One region of the Williamsia sp. D3 genome, then DNA from elsewhere that is predicted to be linked to it. Evidence: predicted binding sites of a transcription regulator. Region 1 holds the regulator's gene; each other region holds the start of a gene.
The links. Region 1 encodes LexA, which represses DNA repair genes until DNA is damaged. Its sites were predicted from a motif close to CGAACANNTGTTCG; they were not measured.

Region 1 (4,931 bases):
GAACGGCGATCACCGCGGGCGCCAGATCGATCGCCGCAGACGACGTGCGGGACCAGCTGGACGAGCTGCTGTTCGACGGATTCGTCTCTGCGACACGCGACGAACACCTCTCGGAGATCCCCCGCTACCTCGATGCTGCGAGGTCGAGGCTCGAACAGCTCCCGGCAGGCGCCGCTCGCGATGCCCAGTCGATGGCTGCCATCGACCGGGTGGTGTCGGCGTGGACTGATCACCTGCGACACGTGCCGCCCGGTCGCCGGGACGCGGTCAACGACCAAGCTGGATGGATCGTCGAAGAGCTGAGAGTTGGACTGTTCGCACAGCACCTGCGTACTGCGTATCCCGTGTCGGAGAAACGGGCGATCAAGGCCATCCGGGAACTGCGCTGATCCGGCAGCACCACTGCCGGACGAAAGCGGTCAGGGTTTGGCCGCTCGCAGATCGTCGATCTCTTTCTGGAAGTCTTCGACTGAGTCGAACGAGCGATACACCGACGCAAAGCGAAGGTAAGCGACCTCGTCGAGATCTCGTAACGGGCCCAGGATCGCCAGGCCCACTTCGTTGCTGGGAACTTCGGCCGATCCTGAGGCTCGAACGGCCTCTTCGACCTGCTGCGCGAGCAGGTGCAGACGGTCATCGTCGACCGCGCGGCCCTGGCAGGCGCGCCTCACGCCCCTCATCACCTTCTCGCGGCTGAAAGGTTCGGTGACACCGTTGCGTTTGACGACCGCGAGGACTGCGCTCTCCACGGTGGTGAACCGCCGTCCGCATTGCGAGCAGGCCCGCCGACGACGAATCGCCTGGCCCTCGTCGGCCACCCGTGAGTCGACGACCCGCGTGTCCTCGTTCTTGCAAAACGGGCAGTGCATGCAGGGTTCCTCGGACGTCAGCGGCCCCGTCGGAATGACCGGACACTCTGTTGTAGAGGATACCGCCCGGCCGATTGCTTGCCCCAGCACTGCAGCTACCGCGCGTAGATCGGCGTCACCAGGGATTGCCCGGGCGACAACGCTGAATTGCTCATCGCGTTGAGGTCCATGATCTTCTCCACCACCGCTTCGGTCGGCATCTCGGGTGCGATTCGAGAGGCGATGTCGCCCAACGATTCTCCCGACTGCACGTGGACGACCGCCGTCCCGGTGTTCGCCGGAGCGGCACCGCTCTCGACAACCCGGCCGAAGAACATGAGGAACAGCACGAGCATCATCAGGCCGATTCCGACCACGGCGGCTCCGGCCCAGGCACGTCGGCGGAAATACACATCGCGCTCGACGGCAACCGACGGTGCGGAACTGCCCGGCTCGGAGCAGCCCACCACAACACGGCGGTCTGCGGCGAGCCTGCGGTCGGCCGGTCGGCGAGTACTGTCGACACGCGCTCGCGCCGTGCGGGTGTACTGATCGGAGGCGACGGGCCCACCGACTCGGGCGAGGCGGCGACGGGGCCGCTCAGCGGCCGGGCGGCTGATGGTGGTGGCTGCAGTCATTGTTCGATCCTCGGGTCAACAGTTCGATCACTCGTTCGATTGAACGAATGTTCGAGTTGTATCACGGGGGTCCGACACACGCCACGCCCAATCGAACAAATGTTTGAGAGTTGTGACTGATTGCATTAGCGTGATCCCCATAATCCAACGAACAACGTGTGCGTTTTCTTCTCTCGACAGCTACGACACCTTGGCCGGACACCGTACGAACTGGAGGACCTGATGGCCGATACGACAGACACCCGGACGCCGCCGGACGCGGCGGCCGCGACGGTGGTCACTTCCGAACCGCTGGCCGAGGGGTCTCTGACCCCGCGCCAGAAAGCCGTGCTGGAGGTGATCCGGGCGTCGGTCCGCGAACGCGGCTATCCCCCGTCCATCCGCGAGATCGGTGATGCCGTCGGCCTCACCTCCACGTCGTCGGTCGCTCATCAGCTCCGCACCCTCGAGCGCAAAGGATTCCTCCAGCGCGAGAACAACCGTCCCCGGGCGGTCAACATCCAGGACACCGACCTCAACCCGGCCACGGCGGCCGGCCAGGTCCAGGTACCCGACGAATCACTGCCGACACCGACGTTCGTTCCGGTCCTCGGCCGCATCGCGGCCGGCGGGCCGATCCTGGCCGAGGAAGCCGTCGAAGACGTGTTCCCGCTACCGAAAGAGCTTGTCGGGGAAGGGTCTCTGTTCCTCCTGCGGGTGGTCGGCGAGTCGATGATCGATGCCGCCATCTGTGACGGCGACTGGGTGGTCGTCAGACAGCAGAATGTCGCAGACAACGGCGACATCGTCGCGGCCATGATCGACGGAGAGGCGACCGTCAAGACGTTCAAACGCACCAAGGATGCGGTGTGGCTGATGCCGCACAACCCGGTGTTCGACCCCATCCCCGGCGACAACGCCGTTGTGTTGGGCAAAGTCGTCACGGTGATGCGGCGCCTCTGAGGCGTCCGGCAACATCCTCGGTAACCGGGGACGCGGGGACTACGCAGACACGAGTGGGGTGCACCTTCCGGTGCACCCCACTTCGCGTAGTTATGAAACTCGTACTCAGACCCCGAGGCTTCGGCCGATGACTTCCTTCATGATCTCGGTGGTGCCGCCGTAGATGGTCTGAACGCGCGAATCGAGGAAGGCCTTGGCCACCGAGTACTCACGCATGTAGCCGTAGCCACCGTGCAGTTGCAGGCAACGATCGATGAGGTGGACCTGGTTCTCGGTGGCGTAGTACTTCGCCATCGCCGCGTCCGGAACGGTGAGCTTCTTCTCGTTCAGCAGTTCGATACACCGATCGACGAACACACGGGTGGTAGCGGTGGACGTCGCCAGTTCGGCGAGCAGGAACCGCGAGTTCTGGAAGCTACCGATCGGGCGGCCAAATGCCTTGCGGTCCTTCGTGTACTGGATTGTCGTCTCGAGAACCGACTCCATCGCACCGGCCGCCACAACAGCGATCGACAGGCGCTCCCGCGGGAGGTTCTGCATCAGGTAGATGAAGCCCATCCCCTCCTCGCCCAGCAGGTTCTCGGCGGGCACCTTGACGTTGTCGAAGCTCAGCTCGGCGGTGTCCTGCGCCTTCATCCCGACCTTGTCAAGATTGCGGCCGCGTTCGAATCCCTCCATACCGCGCTCGACCACCAGCAGGCTGAACCCCTTCGCACCGGCCTCGGGGTCGGTGCGGGCCACCACGATGACGAGGTCCGCGTTGATACCGTTGGTGATGAACGTCTTGGAACCGTTCAGCACCCAGTTGTCGCCGTCTTTCTTGGCGTTGGTCTTGATGCCCTGGAGATCGGACCCGGTGCCGGGCTCGGTCATCGCGATCGCGGTGATCAGCTCACCGGACACGAAGCCGGGCAGCCAGCGTGCCTTCTGCTCGTCATTGCAGAGGTCGAGCAGGTACGGCGCCACCACGTCGTTGTGCAGCGCGAATCCGATACCGCTATAGCCGCCGCGGACGGTCTCTTCGTCGATGATGGTGTTGTAACGGAAGTCGTCGACTCCCCCGCCACCGAACTCCTCGGGCGCCTCCACCGCGAGGAATCCGTTCTTTCCTGCTTCGACCCAGACATCCCGGTCCACCAGGTTCTGCTCTTCCCAGCGTTCGTGGTTCGGCGCCACGTGCTGTTCGAGGAAGCTCCGGTACGAATCACGGAAGAGAAGGTGCTCGGGCTCGAAAAGGGTGCGTTCCATCGTCAGGTCTCCGTTACAGGTGGCATTGGTTGGATATCCAACTGTAACCGGATTCTACATCTGTCCCAAAGCTGCAGTTCGAAGCGCTATTCGGCCGCCTCGGGAATGGCCAGAGATGCCAGCTGGCGCGACAGCGCGGCAGGCACCGTGGCGGTGATCGCAGTCCCGTCCGGTTCGTGACGTTCGGTCAATACGTCACCCTCGGCATGGATCCGGGACACGAGGTCGCCACGCTCATACGGCACCCGGACACTGACGTGCACGTCGTTCCTGGCCACCGACTCCCGGATGCGGTCGAGGAGTACGTCGATGCCCTCGCCGGTGGCCGCCGAGATGAACACGGCTGTCGGGAACAGCCCTTTGAGCTGCGCCAGTACCAGCGGGTCGGCCGCATCGATCTTGTTGATCACGAGCAGTTCGGGCGGAGCTGTTGCCTTCTCCTCCTCGAGCACGGATTCGATCACCTTCCGCACCGCCATGATCTGGTCGGTCGGAACCGGATCCGAACCATCAACGATGTGCAGGAGCAGATCGGCGTCGGCGACTTCTTCGAGGGTCGAACGGAAGGCCTCGACCAGCTGGGTGGGCAGATGCCGGACAAATCCGACGGTGTCGGTGATGACCAGTTCACGGCCATCCTCGAGGGACATCTGACGGGTTGTCGGATCGAGGGTTGCGAACAAGGCGTTCTGGACCAGCACGCCCGATCCGGTCAACGCGTTGATCAAACTCGATTTGCCGGCGTTCGTGTACCCGACGATGGTCACCGCTGACGCGGCAGCCTGCTTTCGCTTGGCGCGCTTAGTGGTTCGTGACGTCTTCATCTCGCGGATCTCGCGCCGCAGTTTCGCGGTGCGTTCGCGGATCCGTCGACGGTCGGTCTCGATCTTGGTCTCACCGGGTCCGCGCAGTCCGACGCCGCCATTGCTGCCGGCACGGCCACCCGCCTGCCGGGACATGGATTCACCCCAGCCACGAAGCCGCGGGAGCATGTACTCCATCTGGGCCAGGGCGACCTGCGCCTTGCCTTCTCTCGACGTCGCGTGCTGGGCGAAGATGTCGAGGATCAGCGCAGTTCGATCGACAACCTTGACCTTGACCACTTTTTCCAGAGCGGTCAGCTGAGCGGGGGTCAGCTCGCCGTCGCAGATGACGGTGTCGGCGCCGGTGGCCAAGACGATCTCACGCAGCTCATGAGCTTTGCCGGACCCGATATAGGTTGCCGGGTCGGGCTTTTCACGACGCTGGATGAGAC
Region 2 (4,931 bases), 270 kb from region 1:
AGGATGCTCACGTCCGGGCGCACGCCTGACTCGGTCGGAAAACGGCTGCGGACCGTAATCGCCAGGCGGTCGTTACCGTTGTTAATGTCTTCGAGGGAAACATTCTGTCCGCGAACAAGTTCCACAGTAGGGCTGGCCATCGTTGAACTATTCCATGGACATGCGACCGTAGCCGTCGTTTGCGTTCAATTTGCCAGAGGCCTGTCCGAGCAGGTGGCCGGCGGCATGCTGGTTAAGTTGACTATTCTCTGTAGATGTCCAAAACAGCAGCCGACCTCACCCCTGATGCGCTCGAGTTTCTGAGCGCCCGCCATCTGGGCAGCCTGACCACCGTGCGGCAGGCCGGGACGCCCCACGTTGTTGCGGTCGGCTTCACCTACGACGAAGAAGCCGAGCTCGTCCGCGTGATCACCTTTGAAGGAAGCCAGAAGGTACTCAACGTAGAGCGTGCGGGGTACGCGGCGGTCTTCCAGGTGGATGGTCCGCGCTGGCTGACCCTCGAGGGCCCGGCGTCGGTGCACCGCGACCCCGATGCTGTCGCCGAAGGTGAACGTCGCTACGCGAACCGCTACAAGCAACCAAAGGTCAACCCGCGACGCGTCGTTGTTCAAATCGAAGTCAAGCGCGTACTCGGGTCCCGAACCCTCCTCGGAATCGTTGACTAGTTCGTAGCGCACAGCCGGAACACATTGGCTGTCAATACGTATCAGTCTGGCGGACCGATTTCTCAAGATCGTCGTCCCCGTTGGCCATCGGCTCGTCAGTACTTTGTTGTTGGAGCTGCATGCGTTCTTCGCGCTCGTTGAGTGCTTGTTGGCGTTCCGCGATGATGTTTTGCCAGGCCTTTTCGATGGTGTGGTCGGTGTGGTGGGCCCGGTTGATCCGCGGCTGCTGGTCGGGGTCGATGTATTTCGGTGGGACCCACGCGACTCGGCCGGCGTCGGGGCCCTCGTGGAGCATGATGGTTTGCCACTGGTCCTCGCCGGGTCCGATCATCGCGTGATGCGGAATGCACGCCGGGGCCAGCTCGTCGATGTCGGTGTGTCCGCCGTCGGCCCAGGCGGTGGTGTGATGGATTTCGGTCCAGGAGATCGGGTTACGACAGCCCGGACTGGTGCAGCCTCGGTCTTTGGCGAACAACGCCATCCGCTGACCTTGCTGGGCAGTGCGTTTCGCGCGCGCGAAGTACAGGACGTCGGCGGAATGGTTGGCGAACACGGCCAACGACCACTCCGAGCGAGCCGCCAACTCGAGAGCGTCCTTGACCGGCAGATCAACACCGGAGGCGGTGCGGGCAATACCCGCGGCCTCATCAAGCTGTTGTTTGGTCATGGTGATGATGACCTGAACCGGCAGGCCACGGTGGGAGGTACCGAGCAGTTTGTACTCGAGAATGGTTTTCAAGATCGCCTTGAAAGCATCGTGTTGACGTTGGGCGCGGGAACGGGTGTCACGGCCGGCCGCGGCTTCGATGATCGCTGGGTCCATGGTCGGGTCGTCTGCGGCGCCGGTGGGCGAGTTCGGGTCATCGGGGTTGTTCATTCCCGGTGCGGCCCATACATCCATCACCGTTCGAAACAGCGCCAACGTCGCCGGGTCCAAATTGCCGGTAATTTTGGCCATCATGTCCAACCCTTGCGCACCGTCGGACAAGCCACGATTGCGTTTGCGGTCAGCGTCATCGGTCAGCGATCCATCCGGATCGACCCGGGCCAACACTTCCCGACCACACACCTCAAGCTCAGTCGGAGTCAGTGTGCGGGCGTTGTCGGTCATCCACGCATCGACCACGTCATACACTTCCGGCGCTGACTTGTGCGGGATTTTGTCGCGGACTTTGAGCATCACATCCATGTGCGCCAACCCAATCGCACCCTCGGCTAACGCTTCCGCAGCGGCCGGGCATTTCGGGGGCAGCGCCTCACCCTGCATCGACAACAATTCGCCGGCAGCATCGAGTGCTTTCAACCGTGAGGAGGCATCACCGCGAGTGACTCGCAGTTCACTCATCACAAACCGATGCAATGTCGAATGACCAGCCTTGCGAAACAGGCCCCGATCATTCACCTCCTGCAACCGCTTGAGGCCCTGAAAGGTAAGTGTCCGGACAACTTTCTCGTTGACGCGCACCAACTCGGCAACCTGCACATCATCAACATCAGCTGCTGACGCACCAGCAATCTGCTGCAGCAGCGCATCGAGATCGCGATACAACCCCACCAACACCGGCATTGGCGGTGGATCCACCGTCACCGAATCACTCATCGACAAGCCCCCCAGCCCTCGAATCCCTTTCACCAAGTCTACCAATAGAATCCGACAATGTCGAACAGATGTTCGATGTCAGGAGGAGGGGCGACAACACCGATCGAACGAGGCGTCGGTGGCCGATGGTGGGGACAACAATGTGCGAATCAGATTGCGACAAACTGTGATTCATACACAAACGACCAAAGAGGTAGGCGGCCCTGATGCGGACCGCCTCGCCGCAGAGGTTCCCTCGTTCGGGTGATCGTCGATGGATCAGGTCGGACGGATACCCGAGTCGGTTCGGGGCGGCTTCTCCGCAGCGATGGGGCAGTCGCTGCTGCCGCCGGCCCCGGCCCTGCTGATCGGCGTCGTCGCTCCTGCAGCCTTTGGCTGCACAGTGGGTAGAAAGTGCGCCGTCAGACCGACTTCAGCTCGTGAGGCCGCTGATTGAGTGATTCGCATCCGTCGGCCGTGACCACGACGATGTCTTCGATTCGTGCACCCCATCCACCTGGGAAGTAAATCCCGGGTTCGACACTGAAGGCCATTCCGACCTGCAGTTCGATGTCGTTTCCCTCAACGATGTAGGGCTCTTCGTGGACTGACAGGCCGATTCCGTGACCGGTCCGATGGACGAACTTGTCGGCCAGTCCGGCCTCGGCCAGCACGTCGCGGGCCGCTGCATCGATCTGTTGGGCACTGGCACCCGGCCGTACTGCCGCCACCGCTGCACGCTGTGCCTCTACCAGTATCCGGTACTGACGGGATATCTCCGCGGAAGGTTCTCCGACACAATAGGTTCGGGTGCAATCCGAGTTGTACCCGGGCTCGACAGGGCCGCCGATATCGACGACCACCACATCGCCGTCTTCGATCACCCGGTCAGACACCTCGTGGTGGGGATCGGCGCCGTTGGGGCCGGAGCCGACGATGATGAACTCGGCGCCTGTATGACCCTCGGCGACTATCGCGGCCTCGATGTCGGTGGCGACCTCGCGTTCTGTCCTTCCCGCCGAGAGCCATTCGCCGACGCGAGCATGAACACGATCGATCGCAGCACCCGCTCGGCGCAAAGCGTCGATCTCCGCGTCGTCTTTGATCATCCGTAATTGACGTAGAACGCCGGTGGCCAGTTCGGGGCTCGAACCGAACCGGGCTGCCAACGGAACGGTGTGAAGTGCGGGTGCCGCATCAGAGACGGCATATCGACCTGCACTCACACCTGCTGCTTCGACGGCGATGGCATACGGGTCCTGACCGTCGACCCAGTCGTGGACAACCAGGCCCAGCTCGCCGACCGCAGACTCCCGCAGGGCCGCGAGTTCCAGCCTCGGAACCACGACCTGCGGATCCCTATCGGGACTGATCACCAGCGCAGTGAGACGTTCGAACGTACTGGCGCGGGAACCGGTCAGGTAGCGCAGATCGGGTCCGGGCGTGATGAACAGAGCAGACAATCCGGCTGAGCCCGTCAACTGCTGCGCACGCTGCAGTCGGGACCGATACACCTCTGCTGAGAATCGCTCGTGAGCCATGTCCCCCAGGCTAACGGGCCCTCGAAGAGGCCGTCCTCCCGGTGAGCGGTCGCTGAACGGGCGAAAACGGCCGGTTCGACGGAAGATGTACAGATGGGATCGAAGGACGGCACCGTGAACCGTGGACGCGAGCCGCGCAGACTCCGTGCTGTTCCGAGCGCGCAAATCGACCCGCAGTTCGCGACTCTGCACGGTTACAAGCGCGCATTTCGTATGGCAGGGAGCGGTCCGGCCGTCTTGTTGCTGCACGGAATCGGTGACAACTCGCTCGCCTGGGAGCCGGTGTTCGAGCAGCTGAGCGAGAAATACACGGTGATAGCTCCCGATCTCCTGGGTCATGGACTGTCTGACCGGCCCCGAGCCGACTACTCGGTCTCGGCATTCGCGAACGGGATGCGTGATCTGCTCACGTACCTCGATATCGAACGCGTCACCGTGGTCGGACACTCGCTGGGCGGGGGCGTGGCCGGCCAATTCGCCTATCAATACCCCGAGATGGTGGAACGGCTGGTTCTCATCGGCACCGGTGGCGTCACCAAGGGTGTCAACCCAGCTCTCCGAGCGCTGTCGCTGCCCCTCGCCGAACTCGCCTTGGGCGTGATCTCTGTACCCGGAGTGTTCCCGACCTTCTCGACGGTTGCCCGGATGATGCAGAACCTGTTGCCCATGGCGATGTTCCGCGACAACACCGAGGTGGTCCGTGTTCTCGAGCGCATGCCGGAGAAGGGTTCGGCCGAGGTGTTCGCGCGGACTCTACGATCGGCTGTCGACTGGCGCGGCCAAGTGGTCACCATGCTCGACCGCTGTTACCTCAGCGCTGCCATCCCGACTTTGATCGTGTGGGGGTCCGACGACCAGGTGATCCCGGTGGGCCACGCCCATATGCTGCACAGTGCGATGCCGGACTCGCAGCTCGAGATATTCGAGAAGTCAGGCCATTTTCCGTTCCGCGACGAGCCCGACCGGTTCGTCGATCTCTTCCTCCGATTCGTCTCTGCCACAAAGCCTGCGTCGATTACTCGCAACGACGTGAAAGTGGCGCTGCGACAAGGTCCCCCGCCCAGGCCGCTGACGGGTGATCCTCATACACGAGTCGCAGTCCTCGAGGCGATAGACAGCGACGAACGGAGCGCGACGTAGAACTGC
Region 3 (4,931 bases), on a different contig from region 1:
GTCGATGAGCATGCGTGGACTCGCCGCGAGCGGAGATCGACCGGCTGGGTGGGTGCGGTAGTGCCCTTGCGCCTACGAGCTGAGGCTTTCTGACACACTGCGGCGTATGACCTGCAGGTGCGAGACCACCACTGCTGCGCATACATCAAGGATTCAGCATGGTGAATAGGGCGGTGGTCTCGGCCGCGATGGCGGTGGGTGCGTTCATCTCCGTCGTAGTGCTCCTGACTCGCCTCGGTGGCGGACAGTCGGTGTTCGAGTCAGATCCATGGCGAGTGCTGTATCAGGGTGACGTCGCGTGTGTTGCGTTGTGCGCAGTGGTCGCGGTTGTCGGCAGTGTGTTGATGGGTCGCTCTCTTGTTTTCTTCGTCGGCGGCGCCGGCTTGGTGGCCCTTGGGGTCGTGGCTGCCGTTGGCACCACAGCGAATTGGGCAAGCTACGTCAGCGCCGTGGCCGCAGGATTGCTGATCGCTGCGATCGGATCGTTGGCAGTGCAAGAAGACAGTCGAGAGTCGTTGCAGAGTTGGCTCTTTGCTGGTGCCCTGGTCGGCGCTTGGTTGGCCCGGCCACTCGAGCAGTGCCGTTCATCGGTCACGTACTCCGGCGCCTACACCACAACCGGCACGCCCTCCGACTGGCCGCTGGCTGTCGGTGCAGTTGCCGCACTTGTGCTGTTCGCTGCCGCCAGGTTCACCGGACGTTCACACGCCCGATTTCCCGACGATAACGGCCGATCAGCTACGCAGCGTTCTGCTCTGGGGCCCACTTTGACGCTCGGGATCGGCGTGCCAGTCGTCGCGTTGTTGTCATGGTGGTGGTTTATCGCCACCGTAGGTTCCGGCGACGACATCGAGGGCGGTACGTGGGCATACGGCATAGTTTTGCTGCCGGTGATCATCGTCGGCGTGTGGTGGTTGCCCCACCGCAACGGGCTGGTGTTACTGGCGATGCTCGCGACGTTGACCGCTGCAGCTGGCCTACCCAAATGGCAAGGATCATGGCCGATGCTCCTTGTCTTCGTCCTGTTGATCGCTGGTGGTCTGGTGTCCGGACGCCGCTGGGCGCACCCCACGATCGCCATGGGCGTGCTTCTCGCCTGCACACTCATGACCGCAATAGATGAATCGCCCTGGAGTACGGCGGGAATTGTCGCCGCATTTGTCGTTCCCGTAGCGGGCGCGCACGTGGTCGCAGCTTGCTTACCCACGACCGCACCCGTCAGCACTATCGCGGTCGCCGGACCAGCCACATTGTTCCCCGTCGTCGGCATCACGGTCGCCTACAGCTTCTCGAGCTCATCGGGCTCATCGGGCTTCGACAGCCGCCAGCTGACCACCACTGAAGTGATCCTGGCCGCAGTCACCGTTGCTGCGTGCGGAGTAGCCGTTGCTTTCCTGACTCGCCGCAGGCCGCCGAGTGACATCGACGAGAACGCTTTGCTCCCATAGTGGAGAAACCACGCGGTTGATCGCGGTCGCAGTGGCGGGTGAGTTCTGAGTCTGTGCACGACAGCCGTGTACAAGATCCCAGCGCGAAGCGCAGGAAAGCCGGGTTATCGGTGGCCGCTATTCCTCGACCTGTTCTGCCGAGTCTTCGGCGGCGTCGTCTGAGTCCGCGATCGTCTCGGTCCGGTTGTGTTGCTGGAGCTGCATACGTTCTTGGCGTTCGTCGAGTGCTTGTTGTCGTTCGGCGATGATGTTCTGCCATACCGCTTCAATGGTGTGGTCGGTGTGGTGGGCCCGGTTGATGCGTGGGTGTTGGTCGGGGTCGATGTATGTGGGTGGGATCCATGCGACTCGGCCGGCGTCGGGGCCGTCGGTGACCATGACGGTCTGCCATTGATCCTCGCCGGGTCCGATCATCTTGTGGTGAGGCGGACACGCAGGCGCGAGTTCGTCGATGTCGGTGTGTCCGCCGTCGGCCCAGGCGGTGGTGTGATGGATTTCGGTCCAGGAGATCGGGTTACGGCAGCCGGGGCTGGTGCAGCCTCGGTCTTTGGCGAACAAGGCCATCCGTTGGCCTTGCTGGGCGGTGCGTTTGGCGCGGGCGAAGTAGAGGACGTCGGCGGAGTGGTTGGCGAACACTGCCAGCGACCAATCCACCCGGGCGGCGAGTTCGACAGCGTCCTTGACCGGCATATCAACGCCGGAGGCGGTGCGGGCGATGCCTGCGGCCTCATCAAGCTGTTGTTTGGTCATGGTGATGATGACCTGCACTGGTAGGCCACGGTGGGAGGTACCGAGCAGTTTGTACTCGAGGATGGTCTTCAGGATTGCTTTGAATGCATCGTGCTGACGTTGGGCTCTACTCCGGGAATCGCGCCCCGCGGCAGCCTCGATGATCGCCGGATCCATGGTCGGATCGTCAGCAGCGCCGGTCGGTGAGTTCGGATCATCAGGATTGTTCATACCCGGTGCTGCCCATACATCCATCACCGTCCGAAACAACGCCAACGTCGCCGGGTCGAGGTTGCCGGTGATTTTGGCCATCATGTCCAACCCTTGAGGACCATCAGACAGGCCCCGGTTACGTTTGCGGTCAGCGTCGTCGGTCAACGAACCGTCCGGATCAACCCGCGCCAACATTTCTCGTCCACACACTTCAAGTTCGTTGGGGCCCAGGGTGCGGGCGTTGTCGGTCATCCACGCATCGACCACGTCATACACTTCCGGTGCTGACTTGTGAGGGATTTTGTCCCGGACTTTGAGCATCACATCCACGTGCGCCAACCCGATCGCACCCTCGGCCAACGCTTGGGCCGCGGCCGGACATTTCGGGGGCAACGCCTCACCCTGCATCGACAACAACTCACCGGCAGCATCCAACGCTTTCAACCGTGACGAGGCATCACCACGAGACACCCGCAACTCACTCATCACAAACCGATGCAACGTCGAATGACCAGCCTTACGAAACAAACCCCGATCATTCACCTCCTGCAACCGCCTGAGGCCCTGAAACGACAGTGCCCGAACAACTCTCTCGTTCACCCGCACCAACTCAGCAACCTGCACATCATCAACATCAGCTGCTGACGCACCAACAATCCGCTGCAGCACCGCATCAAGATCGCGATACAACCCCACCAACACCGGCATTGGCGGTGGATCCACCGTCACCGAATCACTCATCGACAAGCCCCCCAGCCCTCGAACCCCTGTCATCAAGTGTACCAACCGAATCGGACATTGTCGAACAGGTGTTCGAGTCTGACTAGTTCGGGATTAATGCAGGCTTTGTGTTCGTCTGCAGGTGCTGCAACACCTGCAAACGAACACAAGCCCTGCGTTTGATTGCGCTACACCGCGGCGAACTCTCGCAGCTACGAACAGCGTTGCGCTACAACCGTTATCGGATCGACCTACCGCACCACATCGAAGACCTGCTTCTGAATGCCGTTGCCGTACACCTCGTGCTCGATCAGGTTGAGCTTCGTGGTGTCTTTGTCCGACTCACTGAACAGGCGCTTGCCGGCGCCGAGAAGGAGTGGGAACACCAGGAGGTGATAGCGATCGACAAGACCCGCGTCGGCGAGGCTGCGGCCCAGGGTCGCACTGCCGTGCACAGCGATCGGGCCGCCGTCGGTCTCTTTGAGCGACGCAACGTCTTCGATCGACCGAAGGATCGTCGCCGGCCAGCGTGCGTCTTCTTTCTCGAGTGTTGTCGAGACGACGTATCGGGGCATCGCGTTGTACTCGGCGAACTCGTCCATGGTCGGCCAGATCGGAGCGAACGCCTCGTACGACGTGCGCCCCAGCAGTAGTGCTGTGGTCTCCTCCTGCTCGCGCCCCTTGATCTCATAGGCAGCTTCGTCGAATTCGACATCTTTGAAGGTCCACCCCGAATTGCGATACCCGGGCTCGCCGCCCGGTCCTTCCATGACACCGTCCAGCGAGACGAATGCGGTGACGATCAATGTGCGCATGACAAACCTCCGTGATGGGTGGTGCCTCGGCCCGTGCCGAAGCTGTTCTCATCCCTACGTCGAATGAGAGAACCGGAAATCGACACGAATTGCAGAGAAATCACGCGAGAAGAGAGACGGGGCGCCGGTGCGCCCCTTGTTCCGCCGTCGTGTTCGCCAGCGAATTAAGAATGCCTCGACAATACTGAGGTGGTGAACGCGTCAAATGAGCCCGAGGTCGAGGTGTATCGGTTGTGGGACTGGTCCGGCCTGATCGGCTGGTGCGCCGGTGTGGTGGCGGCCGGCGCATGGTTTGTCACCGACAACGGGCATCAGCGTGCTCCGGTGCAGGCCCCAGGTCAGTACCAGTCGGTGGACACACCCGACGTGATCTGGTGGCTGCCCTATATCTTCGGGGCCACTTTCGGGCTGGCGGGATTGGCGGTGCAAAGTCTTCTCGAGCGGGCGAACACGGTGGTGACCCCACGAATACGCGATGGTCTGCTCGTCGCGGGGTGCACGGCCGGAGGCGCTGGGGCCGCGGGTGCGGTCTGGCTCATTCCCCAGCAGTTGGTGTTCCAGGACACCGCGGGCCATGGCACCACCCTGTCGCGGGGCGTGGTCTTCGTCGCGCTGCCGTTGCTCGGTGTACTCGTCGGCACAGCCTTGGCCGCGCGTCGGCATCGCACCGCATCTACGACGTCGATGACCAAGACGCCGTCGATGGCCCACTGAGAGTCGCAAAAAGGCTTCAGGCTCCACGCTTTTCGGCGTACTGACGCAGGTTCTCCACCTGGGCCGGATCGAGGGACGGCCGAACCTTGTCCTGCGCCACCCCGACGTCCTCGGCGGTGACGATGGCTGCGTCGATGTTCCGCCGCATCGCGGCCAGAGCAGCCTCCCGGAGCAGTGCGGCGCAGTCGGCGGCCGAGTATCCGTCTAGCTCCGCGGCCAGCTCGGCGAGGTCGATGTCTTCTGCCAGTGGCACCGACTTGCTCGACGTCCGCAGGATCGCAGCGCGGGCATC

Region 2: W823_RS0129560 (HNH endonuclease signature motif containing protein) is a predicted target of LexA. The motif match lies at 2,327-2,340, and genes of this name have one in related genera.
Region 3: W823_RS0128725 (HNH endonuclease signature motif containing protein) is a predicted target of LexA. The motif match lies at 3,193-3,206, and genes of this name have one in related genera.

Annotation. Positions count from the first base shown of each region.
Region 1 is NZ_AYTE01000026.1:332,253-337,183, forward strand. It holds partial or broken gene hrpA (ATP-dependent RNA helicase HrpA) at 1-389, shown strand, start outside; gene nrdR (transcriptional regulator NrdR) at 420-869, opposite strand; gene W823_RS56680 (LysM peptidoglycan-binding domain-containing protein) at 965-1,486, opposite strand; gene lexA (transcriptional repressor LexA) at 1,709-2,428, shown strand; gene W823_RS46615 (acyl-CoA dehydrogenase family protein) at 2,534-3,676, opposite strand; gene hflX (GTPase HflX) at 3,763-4,931, opposite strand, start outside.
Region 2 is NZ_AYTE01000026.1:65,392-70,322, forward strand. It holds gene W823_RS45395 (TerD family protein) at 1-140, opposite strand, end outside; gene W823_RS0129555 (PPOX class F420-dependent oxidoreductase) at 255-665, shown strand; gene W823_RS0129560 (HNH endonuclease signature motif containing protein) at 697-2,265, opposite strand; gene W823_RS45400 (Xaa-Pro peptidase family protein) at 2,667-3,785, opposite strand; gene W823_RS45405 (alpha/beta fold hydrolase) at 3,879-4,925, shown strand.
Region 3 is NZ_AYTE01000015.1:11,760-16,690, reverse strand. It holds gene W823_RS40145 (hypothetical protein) at 159-1,448, shown strand; gene W823_RS0128725 (HNH endonuclease signature motif containing protein) at 1,566-3,131, opposite strand; gene W823_RS40140 (dihydrofolate reductase family protein) at 3,362-3,925, opposite strand; gene W823_RS40135 (hypothetical protein) at 4,118-4,639, shown strand; gene W823_RS40130 (AAA family ATPase) at 4,656-4,931, opposite strand, start outside.